DNA from 2 places in the Streptomyces sp. NPDC104313 genome. Region 2 is predicted to be linked to the other one. Evidence: riboswitches for the same ligand, from Rfam matches in the RefSeq annotation. Region 2 holds a riboswitch; the other holds the start of a gene.
What was found. Region 2 has a riboswitch for S-adenosylmethionine ahead of ACZ60Q_RS01155 (aminotransferase class V-fold PLP-dependent enzyme). Riboswitches for the same ligand answer to the same signal wherever they lie in the genome.
Positions count from the first base shown of each region.

Region 1 (8,163 bases), on a different contig from region 2:
GGCGTCTGGTAGAGCAGATGGTGGACGAACCACAGCACCGAGTTGGCGATGCCGTTGTACGCGTCGGCGTGGACCTCGGCGTCGATGTCGAGCATCCGCACGCCCGGCTCCCCGACCCCCCGCCGCACCGCCTCGCGGTCCCCGTCGCCGAGGGCCGCGCACACCCACAGCTTGTCGTCGACGGCGCTCAGCCCGGAGACGAGACCTCCGCCGCCGCGCTTGGCGTCGAGCGTCCCGTCCTCGCCGAGCGTGTACGAGACCGGGCCGCGGTTGGACGCGACGAGGACCTGGGCGGTGGAGGCGGCTGCGGGTTCGGCGTGCTCGGAGACCATGTAGCGGAACCTAGCCCGTTCGGGAAGCCTCCAAACGCCTCCCGGACCTCCTGGACCGCCTGACCCCCCCCGGATCTCCCGCCCCTCCCGCGGTGTGGTGCGCACCGGCCGTCCGCCACCCTCACGCCGCGTGGCGCTCCGCGTACTCCTCGATCTCCCGCATGGGCGGCCGTTCCTCGGTGTCCACCGCGTGGGTACGGGGCACGAAGCCGTCCTCGCCGCGCTCGAACTGGGTCAGCGCGGGCCGCACCAGATGGCCCCGGGAGAGCCGCAGTTGCGCCGTGCGGTAGATCGCCGCCGCCATCCGGCCCAGCGCCTGCCCGTCCTGGTGGCGGTGTCTGCGCACGCCTACGTCGACCTGGCCCAGGGCGTCCAGGCCCACCGTGTGCAGTGCGTCCACCAGCAGCCCCAGCTCGACTCCGTAACCGACCGGGAACGGCAGCCGCTCCAGCAGGGAGCGCCGCACCGCGTACTCGCCGCCCAGCGGCTGCACGAACCCGGCCAGCTGGGGCCAGTGCAGATTGAGCAGCGGACGTGCCACCAGCTCGGTGACCCGGCCACCCTGACCTGCGGTGTCGCCGAGCGGACGGTCGTACATCGCCTTGACGAACTGAACGGACGGGTCGGTGAGCAGCGGTCCGACCGTGCCCGAGACGAAGTCCGCGGAGAAGTCCTTGAGGTCGGCGTCGACGAAGCAGACGATCTCGCCGCTGGTCACCAGGAGTGACCGCCACAGCACCTCGCCCTTGCCGGGCAGGGCCGGGATCCGGGGCAGGATCGCGTCCCGGTGGACCACCCGGGCGCCCGCCGCCCGGGCCACGGCGGCGGTGGCGTCGGTGGAGCCGGAGTCGATCACCACGAGTTCGTCGACGAGCCGGACCTTCTCCATCAGCTCCCGGCGGATCGTCGCCACGATCGCGCCGACCGTGGCCTCCTCGTTCAGCGCGGGCAGCACCACGCTCACGGACGTGGCGCGCGGATCGGCGTTCCGGGCGTCGGTGAGCCGGTTCAGCGGGCGGTCGCCGGACGACCAGGAACGCCTGGTCAGCCAGCGTTCCACCTCTTCGAGCACGGTCGGCACTCCCTGTGTGTGATCCATCTCGCGGTTCGGACGACTATCTCAACGGTCCGGTGCTTCGGTTACAGTCTTGAACAACGCGTAGGGCCCTCGCATGTCGGGGTCGGACCGCACATAAACGCCTGGATCGAAGATCCAGCGCCATAGGAGCTCATCCAGAGGGACTGAGGGAACGGCCCGTTGAAGTCCCGGCAACCCTCCCGCCGACCGCGAGGTCACGGTGGGGAAGGTGCCAATTCCGTCTTGCGGCGAAATGCGTCGCAAGGAAGATGAGGAGAAAGGGACCTCCGCCATCATGGCTGTTCAGACCGTCGCAGGTAGCACCACTTCTTCCGCCCCGGCCGTTGATCTCGGTCCCGCCGCGGCGCTTTCCTGCCGCGAGTGCGGCGAGCGTTTCGAGCTCGGCCCCCTTTTCGCCTGTGCGTCCTGTTTCGGGCCGCTGGAAGTGGCCTACGACCTGCCCGCCGGCACCCCCGAGGAGCTGCGGAAGCGCATCGAGGCCGGCCCGAACAACATCTGGCGTTACGCCCCGCTGCTGCCGGTGCCCGCCGACGTCGCGGAGAAGCCCAACATCAACCCCGGCTTCACCAAGCTCGTCAAGGCCGACAACCTCGCCCGTGAGCTGGGCGTCACCGGCGGCCTGTACGTGAAGGACGACTCCGGCAACCCCACGCACTCCTTCAAGGACCGCGTCGTCGCCATCGCCGTCGAGGCGGCCCGCGCCTTCGGCTTCACCACCCTCTCCTGCTCCTCCACGGGCAACCTGGCCGGAGCCGTCGGCGCCGCCGCCGCCCGGGCCGGACTGCGCTCCTGCGTGTTCATCCCGCACGACCTGGAGCAGGGCAAGGTCGTCATGGCCGCGGTGTACGGCGGTGAACTGGTCGGCATCGAGGGCAACTACGACGACGTCAACCGCTTCTGCTCCGAGCTCATCGGCGACCCGCTCGGCGAGGGCTGGGGCTTCGTCAACGTCAACCTGCGCCCGTACTACGGCGAGGGCTCCAAGACGCTGGCGTACGAGATCTGCGAACAGCTCGGCTGGCGGCTGCCCGACCAGATCGTCATCCCGATCGCGTCCGGCTCCCAGCTCACGAAGATCGACAAGGGCTTCCAGGAGCTGATCAAGCTCGGCCTCGTCGAGGACCGGCCGTACAAGATCTTCGGCGCCCAGGCCGAGGGCTGCTCCCCGGTCTCCGCCGCCTTCAAGGCGGGCCACGACGTGGTGCGCCCGCAGAAGCCGGACACCATCGCCAAGTCGCTGGCCATCGGCAACCCGGCGGACGGCCCGTACGTCCTGGACATCGCCCGTCGCACCGGTGGCGCGGTGGAGGACGTGACCGACGAGCAGGTCGTCGACGCGATCAAGCTGCTGGCGCGCACCGAGGGCATCTTCGGCGAGACGGCGGGCGGCGTGACGCTCGGCGTGACGAAGAAGCTCATCGAGGCGGGCGTCATCGACCCGGCGCTCACCACCGTCGTCCTGAACACCGGCGACGGCCTCAAGACGCTGGACGCGGTCGCCGCGACCTCGCAGGCGACGGCGACCATCAAGCCGAGCCTGGACGCGTTCCGCGCCGCGGGCCTCGCCGCCAGTTGATCACCCGAGACTTCAGGAAGGCGCCACCATGAGTGTCAAGGTCCGCATCCCCACCATCCTCCGTACGTACACGGGCGGCCAGGCCGAGGTCCCGGCGGAGGGCGTCAAGCTCTCCGAGGTCATCGAGTCCCTGGAGAAGGACCACCCGGGCATCGCGGCCCGCGTCCTGGACGACCAGGGCAAGCTGCGCCGTTTCGTGAACGTGTACGTCAACGACGACGACGTGCGCTTCGAGGGCGGCCTGGACGCGGCCACGCCGGACGGCGCGGGCGTCTCGATCATCCCCGCGGTCGCCGGCGGCTGCTGAACCGTCAGGGCCGCTCCTCGGTGGCCCATCGCACCTCTGTGTGAACACCGTTGCCCCCTCCGCGAGAGAAGCGGAGGGGGCAATTCTGTATGGTTGAGCACGGTACAGTTGGGGAAGCCCCGTCCGCTGCCCGTGCCGCCCGCATATGAGAATGCGCCCGGTCCCGATAAGAAGCAGCCAAAGTACGTGAACCTCTTGCGGCATAAGTGCCCTTTGCCTGGCCCGACTTGCCCGTAAATCTCAGCAAACCCGCATATTCGCGTGTTCTTCTGTGCCCAGAATTCTCGTCCGATTGACCTGTTGCAGAGGGCAGTTGGACGGATACATTCGGCCGCGGTCGACGCGCTGCGGCGCCGCGCACCCTCTCCTGTCGGGGGTGAGTTCCGACCCGGGCCCGCGAAGTGCGGTCCCGTGCAAGGGCCAGTAATAGGGGAGTTAGGCATGGCTCAGGGCACCGTCAAGTGGTTCAACGCGGAGAAGGGGTACGGCTTCATCGCGGTCGACGGTGGTGCGGATGTTTTCGTCCACTACAGCGCGATCCAGATGGACGGGTACCGCACCCTCGAAGAGGGTCAGCGAGTTGAATTCGAGATCTCGCAGGGCCAGAAGGGGCCCCAGGCCGACATGGTCAAGTTCGCCGTCGGCTGAGCTCGGCGCGGTCGTCCGACGACACTACTCACGCACGCAGGGCCCGGCCCCCGGATCAGGGGATCGGGCCCTCCGTGCGTCCCGGCGCTCCCGTGCGTCCCGGCGCTCCCGCGCGGCCTCGTCGGCCCGTCGGCCTCGTCGCCTCGTCGGCCTTGTGAGAAGGCAGGTCGCCCGCCGTGTGCGATGGCCGCCGTTGTCCCTGTACCGGTGGGCGCCACTGTCCACATCCGGAGAGGGACGCTTGCACTCGCAGGGGTCGAGTGCTAATCATTGGCGTTAGCACTCTCCAGGTGAGAGTGACAGAAACTTGGACCGGGCCGGTGAGGCCCGCAGGCGCGGTGGGGCAAGGAACCACCACGCAGGCAGGCCGTCCGTCGCGGGCGCCTCTCGGTCCGGAGAATCCACCCCTGTCCGGGAGGACCACTTCACATGGCCAAGATCATCGCGTTCGACGAGGAGGCACGGCGCGGTCTCGAGCGCGGGATGAACCAGCTCGCCGACGCCGTCAAGGTCACCCTCGGCCCCAAGGGCCGTAACGTCGTCCTCGAGAAGAAGTGGGGCGCGCCCACGATCACCAACGATGGTGTTTCCATCGCCAAGGAGATCGAGCTCGAGGACCCGTACGAGAAGATCGGTGCGGAGCTGGTCAAGGAGGTCGCCAAGAAGACGGACGACGTCGCCGGCGACGGTACGACCACCGCCACCGTTCTGGCTCAGGCTCTCGTCCGCGAGGGTCTGCGCAACGTCGCCGCAGGCGCCAACCCGATGGCCCTCAAGCGGGGCATCGAGAAGGCCGTCGAGGCCGTCTCCGCCGCTCTGCTGGAGCAGGCCAAGGACGTGGAGACCAAGGAGCAGATCGCTTCGACCGCCTCCATCTCCGCCGCCGACACCGAGATCGGCGCCAAGATCGCCGAGGCGATGGACAAGGTCGGCAAGGAAGGCGTCATCACCGTCGAGGAGTCCCAGACCTTCGGTCTGGAGCTCGAGCTCACCGAGGGTATGCGCTTCGACAAGGGCTACATCTCGGCGTACTTCGCGACCGACATGGAGCGTATGGAGGCGTCGCTCGACGACCCGTACATCCTGATCGTCAACTCGAAGATCGCCAGCGTCAAGGACCTCATCCCGCTGCTGGAGAAGGTCATGCAGTCGGGCAAGCCCCTGCTGATCATCGCCGAGGACGTCGAGGGCGAGGCGCTCTCCACCCTGGTCGTCAACAAGATCAAGGGCACGTTCAAGTCCGTCGCCGTCAAGGCTCCGGGCTTCGGCGACCGCCGCAAGGCCATGCTCGCGGACATCGCCATCCTCACCGGTGGCACCGTGATCTCCGAGGAGGTCGGTCTCAAGCTGGAGAACGCCGGCCTGGACCTGCTCGGCCGTGCCCGCAAGGTCGTCATCACCAAGGACGAGACCACGATCGTCGACGGTGCCGGTGACAGCGACCAGGTTCAGGGTCGCGTCAACCAGATCCGTGCCGAGATCGAGAACTCCGACTCGGACTACGACCGCGAGAAGCTCCAGGAGCGTCTGGCGAAGCTGGCCGGCGGCGTGGCCGTCATCAAGGCCGGCGCCGCCACCGAGGTGGAGCTCAAGGAGCGCAAGCACCGCATCGAGGACGCGGTGCGCAACGCCAAGGCCGCCGTCGAGGAGGGCATCGTCGCCGGTGGTGGCGTGGCTCTGCTCCAGGCCTCGGCCGTCTTCGAGAAGCTCGACCTCACGGGTGACGAGGCGACCGGCGCCAACGCCGTGAAGCTCGCGCTGGAGGCCCCGCTCAAGCAGATCGCCGTCAACGGTGGTCTCGAGGGTGGCGTCGTCGTGGAGAAGGTCCGCAACCTGCCGATCGGTCACGGCCTCAACGCCGCGACCGGCGAGTACGTCGACATGATCGCCGAGGGCATTCTCGACCCGGCGAAGGTCACGCGCTCCGCTCTGCAGAACGCCGCGTCCATCGCCGCGCTCTTCCTCACCACCGAGGCCGTCATCGCCGACAAGCCCGAGAAGGCCGGCGCGGCCGCTCCGGGCGGCATGCCGGGCGGTGACATGGACTTCTGATCGGCCACGGAGGCTCCGGCCTCCGCCTGATCGAAGTCCGGCGTACGTCCCACCGGGGCGGTATCTCCTTCATGGAGGTGCCGCCCCTGTGGCGTTTCCCGGCGGTGGCCGGGCAACTGCCCCCGGATACGGTCGGGGAGGGGAGGCAGGTGGAACCGGCGGATCTGCGTCCCTTGAAGGTGGTGACAACAGACAGACGGAGGGGGTCCGGGTGAGCACGGTGGCGGGGACGACGGAGGCGGACGAGGGCCGAGGGCCTGAGGCGGCCGACGCGCTGCGCGCTCAGGAGGCCGCGCGCGGCGAGGACCCCGCCGGGGAGCCCGGGGAGGACCCCGCAGGGTCGCCCGCCGGGGAGCCCGGGGAACAGCCCCCAGGGACGACCGCCGGGGAGCGGCCCGCAGGGGATTCCGCCGGGGAGCGGCCCGCGGGAGATTCCGCCGAGGGAGAGCCGGGCGTGGGTCCCTCCCCTCTCCGCCTCCTCCTCTCCCGGGTCCGTCCGCACCGGGGCGTTCTCCTCCGCGCGGGCCTCCTCTCGCTCGCCGGGTCCGGGGCGGGCCTCGCGATGCCGCTGATGGCGAAGCACGCGGTCGACGCGTTCGCCGCCGACCGCTCGCCCGTCGGCCCGCTGGTCGTGCTCACCGCCCTCGTCCTGATCGGGGCCTGTCTCTCCGCGTACGGGCGCTATCTCATGGCCCGTACGGGAGAAGGTGTCGTCCTTCGCGCCCGCGACCGACTCGTCGGCCGGATCATGCGGTTGAAGGTCCCGGCGGTGGACCGGCTGACCCCCGGCGACCTCCAGTCACGCGTCACCAGCGACACGACGCTCCTGCGAACCGTCCTCTCCAGCGGCCTGGTCGAATCGTTCAACAGTGTGCTGATGCTGCTGGGGACGATCGGCTTCATGGCGTACATGGATCTGACGCTGCTCGGCGTGACGCTGGTGGTGATCGTCGGCATCGGGGCCGTGACGTCCCTGTTGATGCCGCGCATCCAGCGGGCCCAGCTCCGCGCCCAGGAGTCCGTGGGCGCGATGGGCGCGGCACTGGACCGGGTGCTCCAGGCGTTCCGCACCGTCAAGGCGAGCGGGGCGGAGGAGCGGGAGGCGGCGGCCGTCGCGGCGGCGGCCCGGCACGCGCACGACCGGGGTGTCTCGGTGGCGCGGTGGTCGTCGGTCTCCGACGTCACGATGGCGATGTCGATCCAGCTGGCGTTCCTGGCGGTGCTGGGCGTGGGCGGCGCACGGGTCGCTTCCGGCTCGCTGGAGATCTCGTCGCTGATCGCGTTCCTGCTCTACCTCTTCTATCTGATGGGCCCGATCGGCGGCCTGGTCGAGGGCTGGACGGGTTTGCAGAGCGGGCTCGCGGCGGTGCGCAGGATCGACGAGGTCGAGTCCCTGCCCGGCGAACCGGCGACGGGCTTCGGGGGCGTACCGCGAGAAGGCGCACCGCTCGGCGTCACCTTCCAGGACGTGACGTTCGGGTACGGGGACGAGCGGGCCCCCGCCCACAAGGGGGTGACGTTCGACGTTCCGACCGGCGGTCTGGTCGCCCTGGTGGGCCCGTCCGGGTCGGGCAAGTCGACGGTGTTCAGCCTGCTGGAGCGGTTCTACGACCATGACGGTGGCACCATCACCGTGGACGGCCGGGACATCCGGGACTGGCCACTGGCCGAGCTGCGGGGCTCGCTCGCGTACGTGGAACAGGATGCGCCGGTCCTGGCCGGGACGCTGCGGGAGAACCTCGTCTTCGCCGCCCCGGACGCGAAGGAGGAGGCGCTGGCGACCGCGGTGGCCCGGACCCGGCTGGACGCGTTGGTCGACCGGCTGCCGGACGGTCTGGACACGGCGGTCGGTCATCGCGGCGTCACCCTCTCCGGCGGCGAACGCCAGCGGATAGCCATCGCCCGGGCCCTGTTGCGCCGCCCTCGCCTGCTTCTCCTCGACGAGGTGACCTCGCAACTGGACGCGGTCAACGAGCGGGCGCTGCGCGACGTGATCCTCGAACTCGCCGAGCAGACCACGGTGCTGGTCATCGCGCACCGGCTCTCCACCGTCCGGCACGCGGACCGCATCGTGGTCCTGGAGGACGGCCGGGTCCGCACGGCGGGCACCCACGAGGAGCTGATCGCCGGGGACGACCTGTACCGCGAG
Region 1 covers NZ_JBVJMW010000003.1:679,626-687,788, forward strand. Annotated here, with positions in the region: gene ACZ60Q_RS10265 (alpha,alpha-trehalose-phosphate synthase (UDP-forming)) at 1-332, opposite strand, end outside; gene ACZ60Q_RS10270 (glucosyl-3-phosphoglycerate synthase) at 454-1,404, opposite strand; SAM riboswitch class I at 1,559-1,686, shown strand; gene thrC (threonine synthase) at 1,706-3,007, shown strand; gene ACZ60Q_RS10280 (MoaD/ThiS family protein) at 3,036-3,314, shown strand; gene ACZ60Q_RS10285 (cold-shock protein) at 3,756-3,962, shown strand; gene groL (chaperonin GroEL) at 4,392-6,014, shown strand; gene ACZ60Q_RS10295 (ABC transporter ATP-binding protein) at 6,226-8,163, shown strand, end outside.
Region 1: it holds a riboswitch for S-adenosylmethionine, as region 2 does, so the genes downstream of both, thrC (threonine synthase) here and ACZ60Q_RS01155 (aminotransferase class V-fold PLP-dependent enzyme) in region 2, are expected to answer to the same signal.

Region 2 (8,163 bases):
CGGCAGACCCCCATGCCGCCGATGGGAGCCGTCTCCCCGTCCAGCACACAGACGTCGACGCCGCCGTTGTCCAGCGCCGTGAGGACGGCCGGGAGCGTCGCGCACTCCAGGAACTCCACCGGTGGGACGTCCGCGGCAGGCCTGCGACCGGCTGCCAGCCTCACCTGCTCGCGGATGTTGGCATCGTCGCTGTAGACCAGGACCGTGGCGGTCGCCTGCATTGTTCCTCCGTGACATGGACGTCGTCGGGGCTCTCGGGGCATGAACCGATGCGCGGATCGTACTCCGCCCGACCGGCTGTCAGCACCGGTAATGACGACCTTCGGATGGGCCGTTCGGCGCAGGGTGAGACCCCTGCAGACGGTCCGGACACACCGAACGGCACCCCCCGGGGTGAGGGCGGGATAAGCGACCGACATAATGTCGGTCGTGGCGACAGCAACGACAGTAGAAACCGGGCACGCGCACCCGTCGGTCAATCGGCCGAACCTCACCAGCGTCGGAACCATCATCTGGTTGAGTTCCGAGCTGATGTTCTTCGCGGCCCTCTTCGCGATGTACTTCACCCTGCGATCGGTGATGGGACCCGATTACTGGAAGGAGATGTCCGATCATCTGAACTTCCCGTTCTCGGCGACGAACACCACGATCCTGGTGCTCTCCTCACTCACCTGCCAGCTCGGCGTTTTCGCCGCCGAGCGGGGCGATGTGAAGAAGCTCCGCACCTGGTTCATCATCACGTTCGTGATGGGTGCGATCTTCGTCGGCGGCCAGGTCCTGGAGTACACCGAGCTGGTCAAGGACGCGGGGATCACCCTGTCGTCCGACCCGTACGGCTCGGTGTTCTACCTGACCACCGGCTTCCATGGTCTGCACGTGACAGGCGGTCTGATCGCCTTCCTGCTGGTCCTCGGCAGAACGTACGCGGCCAAGAGGTTCACCCATGACCAGGCCACCGCCGCCATCGTCGTGTCCTACTACTGGCACTTCGTCGATGTCGTATGGATCGGCCTCTTCGCAACGATCTACATGATCAAGTAACCGGGCTCGCACCCGCCCACCATCGACGCAGAAGATCCTGACACCGGGGTAATCCGTGAAAAAGCTCTCCGCACGACGACGCCATCCGCTGGCGGCGGTCGTCGTACTACTCCTCGCGCTGGCGGCCACCGGGGGGCTGTACGCCGCGTTCGCGCCTGCGGGCAAGGCGCAGGCCGATGAAACCGCCCAGTCCCTCGCCATCGAAGAGGGCAAGAAGCTCTACTCCGTAGGCTGCGCCAGCTGCCACGGAACCGGCGGTCAGGGCACCACCGACGGGCCGTCCCTCGTGGGCGTGGGCTCCGCCGCCGTCGACTTCCAGGTCGGTACGGGCCGTATGCCCGCGCAGCAGCCGGGCGCCCAGGTACCGAAGAAGAAGGTCATCTACACCCAGGCGGAGATCGACCAGCTCGCGGCGTACGTCGCGTCGCTCGGCGCCGGTCCGATCAAGCCGACCGACAAGCAGGTCGATCCCGCGGGCGCGGACATCGCCAACGGTGGCGAACTGTTCCGCACCAACTGCGCCCAGTGCCACAACTTCACCGGTAAGGGCGGCGCCCTGACGGAGGGCAAGTACGCCCCCGACCTCGAAGGCGTGAGCCCGAAGCACATCTACGAGGCCATGCAGACCGGCCCGCAGAGCATGCCCTCCTACCCCGACACGCTGATGCCGGAGCAGGAGAAGAAGGACATCATCGCGTACATCGAGACCGTGAACGGTGACGAGACGGAGCGCCCCGGCGGCCTGGCCCTCGGCAGCCTCGGTCCGGTCAGCGAAGGTCTGTTCGCGTGGATCTTCGGGCTCGGCGCGCTCGTCGCAGTCGCCGTTTGGGTCGCGGCCCACACCGCTAAGGCCAAGAAGTCATGAGTAGCCAACAGATTCCAGAAGACAACCTGCCCGTGGTGCAGGAGACCGCGCACGGCGTGGTGGAGCGTAACGACGACCCGTTCGCCGACCCGGGGCTGCCGGCCCACCAGCCGCGCATCCAGGACCTCGACGAACGCGCCGCGAACCGCTCGGAACGCGCCGTCGCGTTCATGTTCACCCTCTCGATGCTGGCGACGGTGGGCTTCATCGCCTCCTACGTCATCTTCCCGGTGGACAAGATCGTCTACATCTGGCCCTTCGGCCATGTGAGCGCGCTCAACTTCTCCCTGGGGCTCACCCTGGGTGCGGCGCTCTTCTTCATCGGCGCGGGAGCCGTCCACTGGGCGCGCACCCTGATGTCCGACGTCGAGGTCGCCGCCGACCGCCACCCGATCGAGGCCCCGCCCGAGGTCAAGGCCCAGGTCATGGCCGACTTCAGGGCCGGTGCCGAGGAGTCCGCGATCGGTCGGCGCAAGCTGATCCGCAACACCATGTTCGGTGCGCTGGCCCTGGTGCCGCTCTCCGGAGTGGTCCTGCTGCGCGACCTCGGTCCGCTGCCGGAGAAGAAGCTCCGGACCACCCTGTGGGCCAAGGGCAAGCAGCTCATCAACATGAACACGATGAGGCCGCTGCGCCCCGAGCACATCACCGTCGGGTCGCTGGTGTTCGCCATGCCCGAGGGGCTCGACCCGGAGTCGCACGAATTCCAGACGCAGATGGGCAAGGCGGCCCTGATGATCGTCCGCATCGAGCCGGACGACATCAAGGACAAGCGCCAGCGTGACTGGGCCCACGAGGGCATCGTCGCGTTCTCCAAGATCTGCACCCACGTCGGCTGCCCGATCAGCCTGTACGAGCAGCAGACGCACCACGTGCTCTGCCCGTGCCACCAGTCCACCTTCGACCTTTCCGACGGCGCTCGCGTCATCTTCGGTCCGGCCGGCCACCCCCTTCCGCAGCTGCGGATCGGTGTCAACAGCGAGGGCAACCTCCAGGCGCTCGGCGACTTCGACGAGCCCGTCGGTGCTGCCTTCTGGGAGCGCGGATGAGTACTGCGACAAAGAACCCCTCCGCCGCCGGACCGGCGAGCGGGCGCAAGGCTCCGGCCGGCGAGCGGGTGGCCGACTGGGCGGACGGCCGACTGGGCATCTACGGCCTCGCCAAGGCCAACATGCGCAAGATCTTCCCGGACCACTGGTCCTTCATGCTCGGTGAGGTCGCGCTCTACAGCTTCATCATCATCATCCTCACGGGTGTGTATCTGACGCTGTTCTTCCAGCCGAGCATGGGCGAGATCGTCTACCACGGTCCGTACGAGCCCATGCAGGGCATCCGGATGTCCGAGGCCTACGCCTCGACCCTGAAGATCAGCTTCGAGGTCCGCGGTGGTCTGCTCGTACGGCAGATCCACCACTGGGCCGCGCTGATCTTCCTGGCCGCCATGTTCGTGCACATGATGCGCGTCTTCTTCACGGGCGCGTTCCGCAAGCCGCGCGAGATCAACTGGCTCTTCGGCTTCCTGCTGTTCGTGCTCGGCATGTTCACCGGGTTCACCGGCTACTCCCTCCCGGACGACCTGCTCTCCGGTACGGGTGTCCGCTTCACCCAGGGCGCGATCCTGTCCGTGCCGATCGTCGGTACGTACATCTCGATGTTCCTGTTCGGCGGCGAGTTCCCCGGCCACGACTTCGTGGCCCGGTTCTACTCGATCCACATCCTGCTGCTGCCGGGCATCATGCTCGGCCTGCTGGTGGCGCACCTGATCCTGGTCTTCTACCACAAGCACACGCAGTTCGCGGGTCCCGGCCGGACCAACAAGAACGTCGTCGGTATGCCGCTGCTGCCCGTGTACATGGCGAAGGCCGGAGGGTTCTTCTTCCTGGTCTTCGGCGTCATCGCGGCCATCTCCGCCATCGCCACGATCAACCCGATCTGGGCCCTCGGTCCGTACCGGGTCGACCAGGTGTCCACCGGCGCCCAGCCCGACTGGTACATGGGCTTCGCCGAGGGTCTGGTGCGTGTGATGCCGGGCTGGGAGGTCAACCTGTGGGGCCACACGCTCGCCCTGGGCGTGTTCATCCCGCTGGTCGGCTTCGGCGTGGTCCTCACCGCGATCGCGGTGTACCCGTTCATCGAGTCCTGGGTCACCGGCGACAAGCGCGAGCACCACATCCTGGACCGTCCGCGCAACGCCCCGACCCGTACGGGCTTCGGCGTCGCCTGGATCACGGCGTACTTCATCGGCCTCGTCGGCGGTGGAAACGACCTGTGGGCCACGCACTTCCACCTGTCGATCAACGCCATCACCTGGTTCGTCCGGATCTTCTTCTTCGTCGGGCCGGTCATCGCGTTCATCGTCACCAAGCGGATCTGCCTCGGCCTCCAGCGCCGCGACCGGGAGAAGGTGCTGCACGGTCGCGAGACCGGCATCATCAAGCGCCTGCCGCACGGTGAGTTCGTCGAGATCCACGAGCCGCTCAGCCCCGGGCAGCTGCACACGCTCACGGCGCACGAGCAGTACCAGCCGCTCGATCTCGGCCCCGCGGTCGACGAGAACGGCGTCAAGCGCAAGATCTCCCCGGTGCAGAAGCTGCGCGCCAAGCTCAGCAAGGGGTACTTCGCCGACGGGAACCAGATCCCCAAGGCCACCCCCGAGGAGTACAAGGAGATCAGCGAGGGCCACGGCCACCACTGATCACCTGAACTGATCGCCACCGTGAGAGCCCCGTCCATCCGATGGACGGGGCTCTTCGCGCTCCCCCGGCTGGATAGGGTGGAGCCATCTTTCCTGACCGGCTGTGGACCCTGGAGCGGACCATGAACGTGGTGACCCCGAACGGCGGCGGCGACAGCGTGGCGGACCGTTCGTGGCCCGGTCTCCTGAACCCCCTGCTGCGCGGCGAGGACCTCAGCTCCGAGGAGACCGCCTGGGCCATGGACCGCATCATGAGCGGCGAGGCCACCGACGCGCAGATCGCCGGGTTCGCCGTCGCGCTGCGGGCCAAGGGCGAGACCGTCGACGAGGTCACCGGACTGGTCCGCGCGATGTACGCCCATGCCAACACCATCCACGTGCCGGGCCCGGCCGTCGACATCGTCGGCACCGGCGGCGACCTCGCCAGGACGGTCAACATCTCGACCATGTCCGCGATCGTCATCGCCGGCACCGGCGCCAAGGTCGTCAAGCACGGCAACCGGGCGGCCTCCTCCGCGAGCGGCTCCTCCGACGTACTGGAGAAGCTCGGCGTCAACCTGGAGCTGACCCCGGAGCGGGTCGTCGAGGTCGCCGAGGCGGCGGGCATCACCTTCTGCTTCGCCGTGAAGTTCCACCCCGCCCTGCGGTACGCCGCCAAGGCCCGCAAGGAACTCGGCGCGCAGACCACGTTCAACATCCTGGGCCCCCTCACCAACCCGGCCCAGGTCCGCGCCCAGGCGGTCGGCGTCGCCGACGCCCGGATGGCGCCCATCGTCGCGGGTGTGCTGGCCGACCGGGGCAACTCGGCCCTGGTCTTCCGCGGTGACGACGGCCTCGACGAGCTGACCACCACCGCCACCTCCCGGGTCTGGGTGGTGCGCGACGGCGCGGTCCGCGAGGAGCCTTTCGACCCCCGCGACGTCGGGCTGACCCTCGTCCCTGTCGAGGCGCTGCGCGGCGCCGACGCCTCGTACAACGCCGATGTGGCCCGCCGACTGCTGGACGGCGAGGGCGGCGCGGTACGGGAGGCGGTGCTGCTCAACTCGGCGGCGGCCCTGGTCGCCCTGGAACCAGGCCCCGGCACGCTGACCGAACAGCTCGCGGCGAAGATCCTCGTCGCGGCCGAGGCCGTCGACTCCGGGGCCGCCAAGCGGGCTCTGGAGCGCTGGGTGGCGGCCAGCAACGCCTGAGCGCGCGGCCGGGACACCTCCGGGCACACGGTGTGACACAGGGCGCGGTCCGGATGCCGGACCGCGCCCTTGCGTGTGTACGCATGTATGGCAAGATGCTGCGCAGGTCATGAGTGACAGCGACTACGGCCCCGGCCCGCTGTCCGGCAACCCTCCGTCCGTGGCGGGGTGCCCCGGGTGAAGACCAGGCCGCAGGCAGCGAGGTCTGCGGCAAGCGCGGGCCCCTCGGCATCCAGCGGATGCCAGCCCCCGGGGTCCTGGTCCCCAGGGAGCCTTCTGTGAGCAAGCGAATGCGCTAGGGCTGACCGCCCTCCTTCCGCGCACCTGTTTCTTCTTCCCCTTCCCGCGCTGCCGCGTACTCGCCGGCGCCGGATTTCGCCTGCCTGTTACGGGAGTTCGCCATGTCTGTCCCCTCCGCCGCCCTCGACTCGTCGATTTGTGCCCCGCTGCCCGTTCTGGGGCAGAACGTCACGGTCCCGCTCGTCACCGGCGGTGAGGTCACCTACGCCGCGCTCGACTACGCGGCCAGCGCCCCGGCCCTCCAGCGGGTCTGGGACGACGTCGCCGCGTACGCCCCGTACTACGGCAGCGTCCACCGAGGCGCCGGCTACCTCTCGCAGCTCTCCACCGACCTCTTCGAGAACAGCCGCCGCGCGGTCGCGGAGTTCCTCGGCTGCCGCGCCGAGGACCAGGTGGTCTTCACCCGCTCCACCACCGACTCCCTCAACCTGCTGGCCGCCGCGATCCCCGCCGACTGCCAGGTCTTCGTCTACGAGACCGAGCATCACGCGTCCCTGCTGCCCTGGCGCGACGCCCAGGTCACCTACCTCAACGCGCCCCGCACCCCGGCCCAGGCCGTCGAGACCCTGGAGCGGGCGCTGGCCGGGCGCGACCCCTACGGCCCCGCCCTCGTCTGCGTCACCGGCGCGTCCAACGTGACCGGCGAGCTGTGGCCGGTGAGGGAACTGGCCGCCGCCGCCCACGCGCACGGCGCCCGCATCGTCCTCGACGCCGCCCAGCTCGCCCCGCACCACCCCGTGGACATCGCCGAACTGGACGTCGACTGGGTCGCGTTCTCCGGCCACAAGCTGTACGCGCCCTTCGGCTCCGGGGTCCTGGCCGGTCGCGCCGACTGGCTCCAGGCCGCCGAGCCGTACCTCGCCGGCGGGGGCGCGTCCCGCAAGGTCGCCCGGCGCGCCGACGGCGGCGTGGACGTCGACTGGCACACCACGGCCGCCCGTCACGAGGCCGGTTCGCCCAACGTCATCGGCGTCTACTCCATCGCCTCCGCCTGCAAGGCCCTGACCGAGGCCGGCTTCGAGGGCCTGGTCGCCCGGGAGCAGGAGCTGGTGTCCCGGGTCCGTGCGGGGCTCGCCGAGGTGCCCGAGGTGCGGGTGCTCTCGCTGTTCGGCGACGACGCGCCCCGGGTCGGTGTCATCTCCTTCGTGGTGCGCGGCTGGAACAGCTCGCACTTCGCCGCGGCCCTCTCGGCCGAATACGGCATCGGCGTGCGCGACGGCCTCTTCTGTGCCCACCCGCTGGTGCGCACCCTGCTCGGCAGCGACCCCCAGGATCCGGGCGAGTGCGGCGCCCCGGAGGCCGAGCCGGGCGAGCTCTCGCTCAACGCCATCCGCGTCAGCTTCGGGGCCGGTACGCCCGACGAGCACATCGACCGGTTCCTGCGCGCGGTCTCCGAACTGGTCCGCGAGGGCGCCCGGTGGAACTACCGCACCGAGGACGGCCGCTGCGTCCCGGACCGTGGCGAGGCCCCCCAGGTCCGAGACACGTTCTGATGAAACACCTCGGCCGGGCACGGGCGTGCTGCCCGAACCCGGCCGAGGTGCGTCGGTGTTACGCGTCGAGGCCGATGGCGAAGGCCGCTTCCAGGTCGTGCTGGGAGTACGTACGGAACGCCACGTGGGTGTCGGTGCCCTCGACGCCCGGGATCTTGCTGATCCGGCCGGGGATGACGTCGGCGAGGTCGTCGTGCCCGGCGACCCGGACCATGGCGATCAGGTCGTAGGTGCCGGTGACGGAGAAGACCTCGCTGACGCTGTCCAGCGCGGCGATGGCCTCGGCGATCTCCGGAATCCGGTCCACGCTGGTCTTGATGAGCACGATCGCGGTGATCACGGCTGGCTGTCTCCCTCGGTGGCTGGAACCTTCACTCTAGCCCTCCGCCCGTAACGCACCCAGGCGTACAGGAACCCGGCCGCGAAGCCCGCCACATGGGCCAGGTAGGCCACCCCGGGACCGCTGCCCGCCCCCTGCGCCGCCGCCCACTGGAGCCCGAACCAGAAGACCAGCACGATCCAGGCGGGGAAGCGCAGCGGCAGGAAGAAGAGGAACGGGAACAGACTGGTCACCCGGGT
Region 2 covers NZ_JBVJMW010000001.1:250,562-258,724, reverse strand. Annotated here, with positions in the region: gene ACZ60Q_RS01185 (hypothetical protein) at 1-221, opposite strand, end outside; gene ctaE (aa3-type cytochrome oxidase subunit III) at 421-1,041, shown strand; gene qcrC (cytochrome bc1 complex diheme cytochrome c subunit) at 1,097-1,906, shown strand; gene qcrA (cytochrome bc1 complex Rieske iron-sulfur subunit) at 1,903-2,955, shown strand; gene qcrB (cytochrome bc1 complex cytochrome b subunit) at 2,952-4,601, shown strand; gene trpD (anthranilate phosphoribosyltransferase) at 4,724-5,791, shown strand; SAM riboswitch class IV at 5,897-6,014, shown strand; gene ACZ60Q_RS01155 (aminotransferase class V-fold PLP-dependent enzyme) at 6,193-7,584, shown strand; gene ACZ60Q_RS01150 (Lrp/AsnC family transcriptional regulator) at 7,643-7,924, opposite strand; gene ACZ60Q_RS01145 (rhomboid family intramembrane serine protease) at 7,921-8,163, opposite strand, start outside.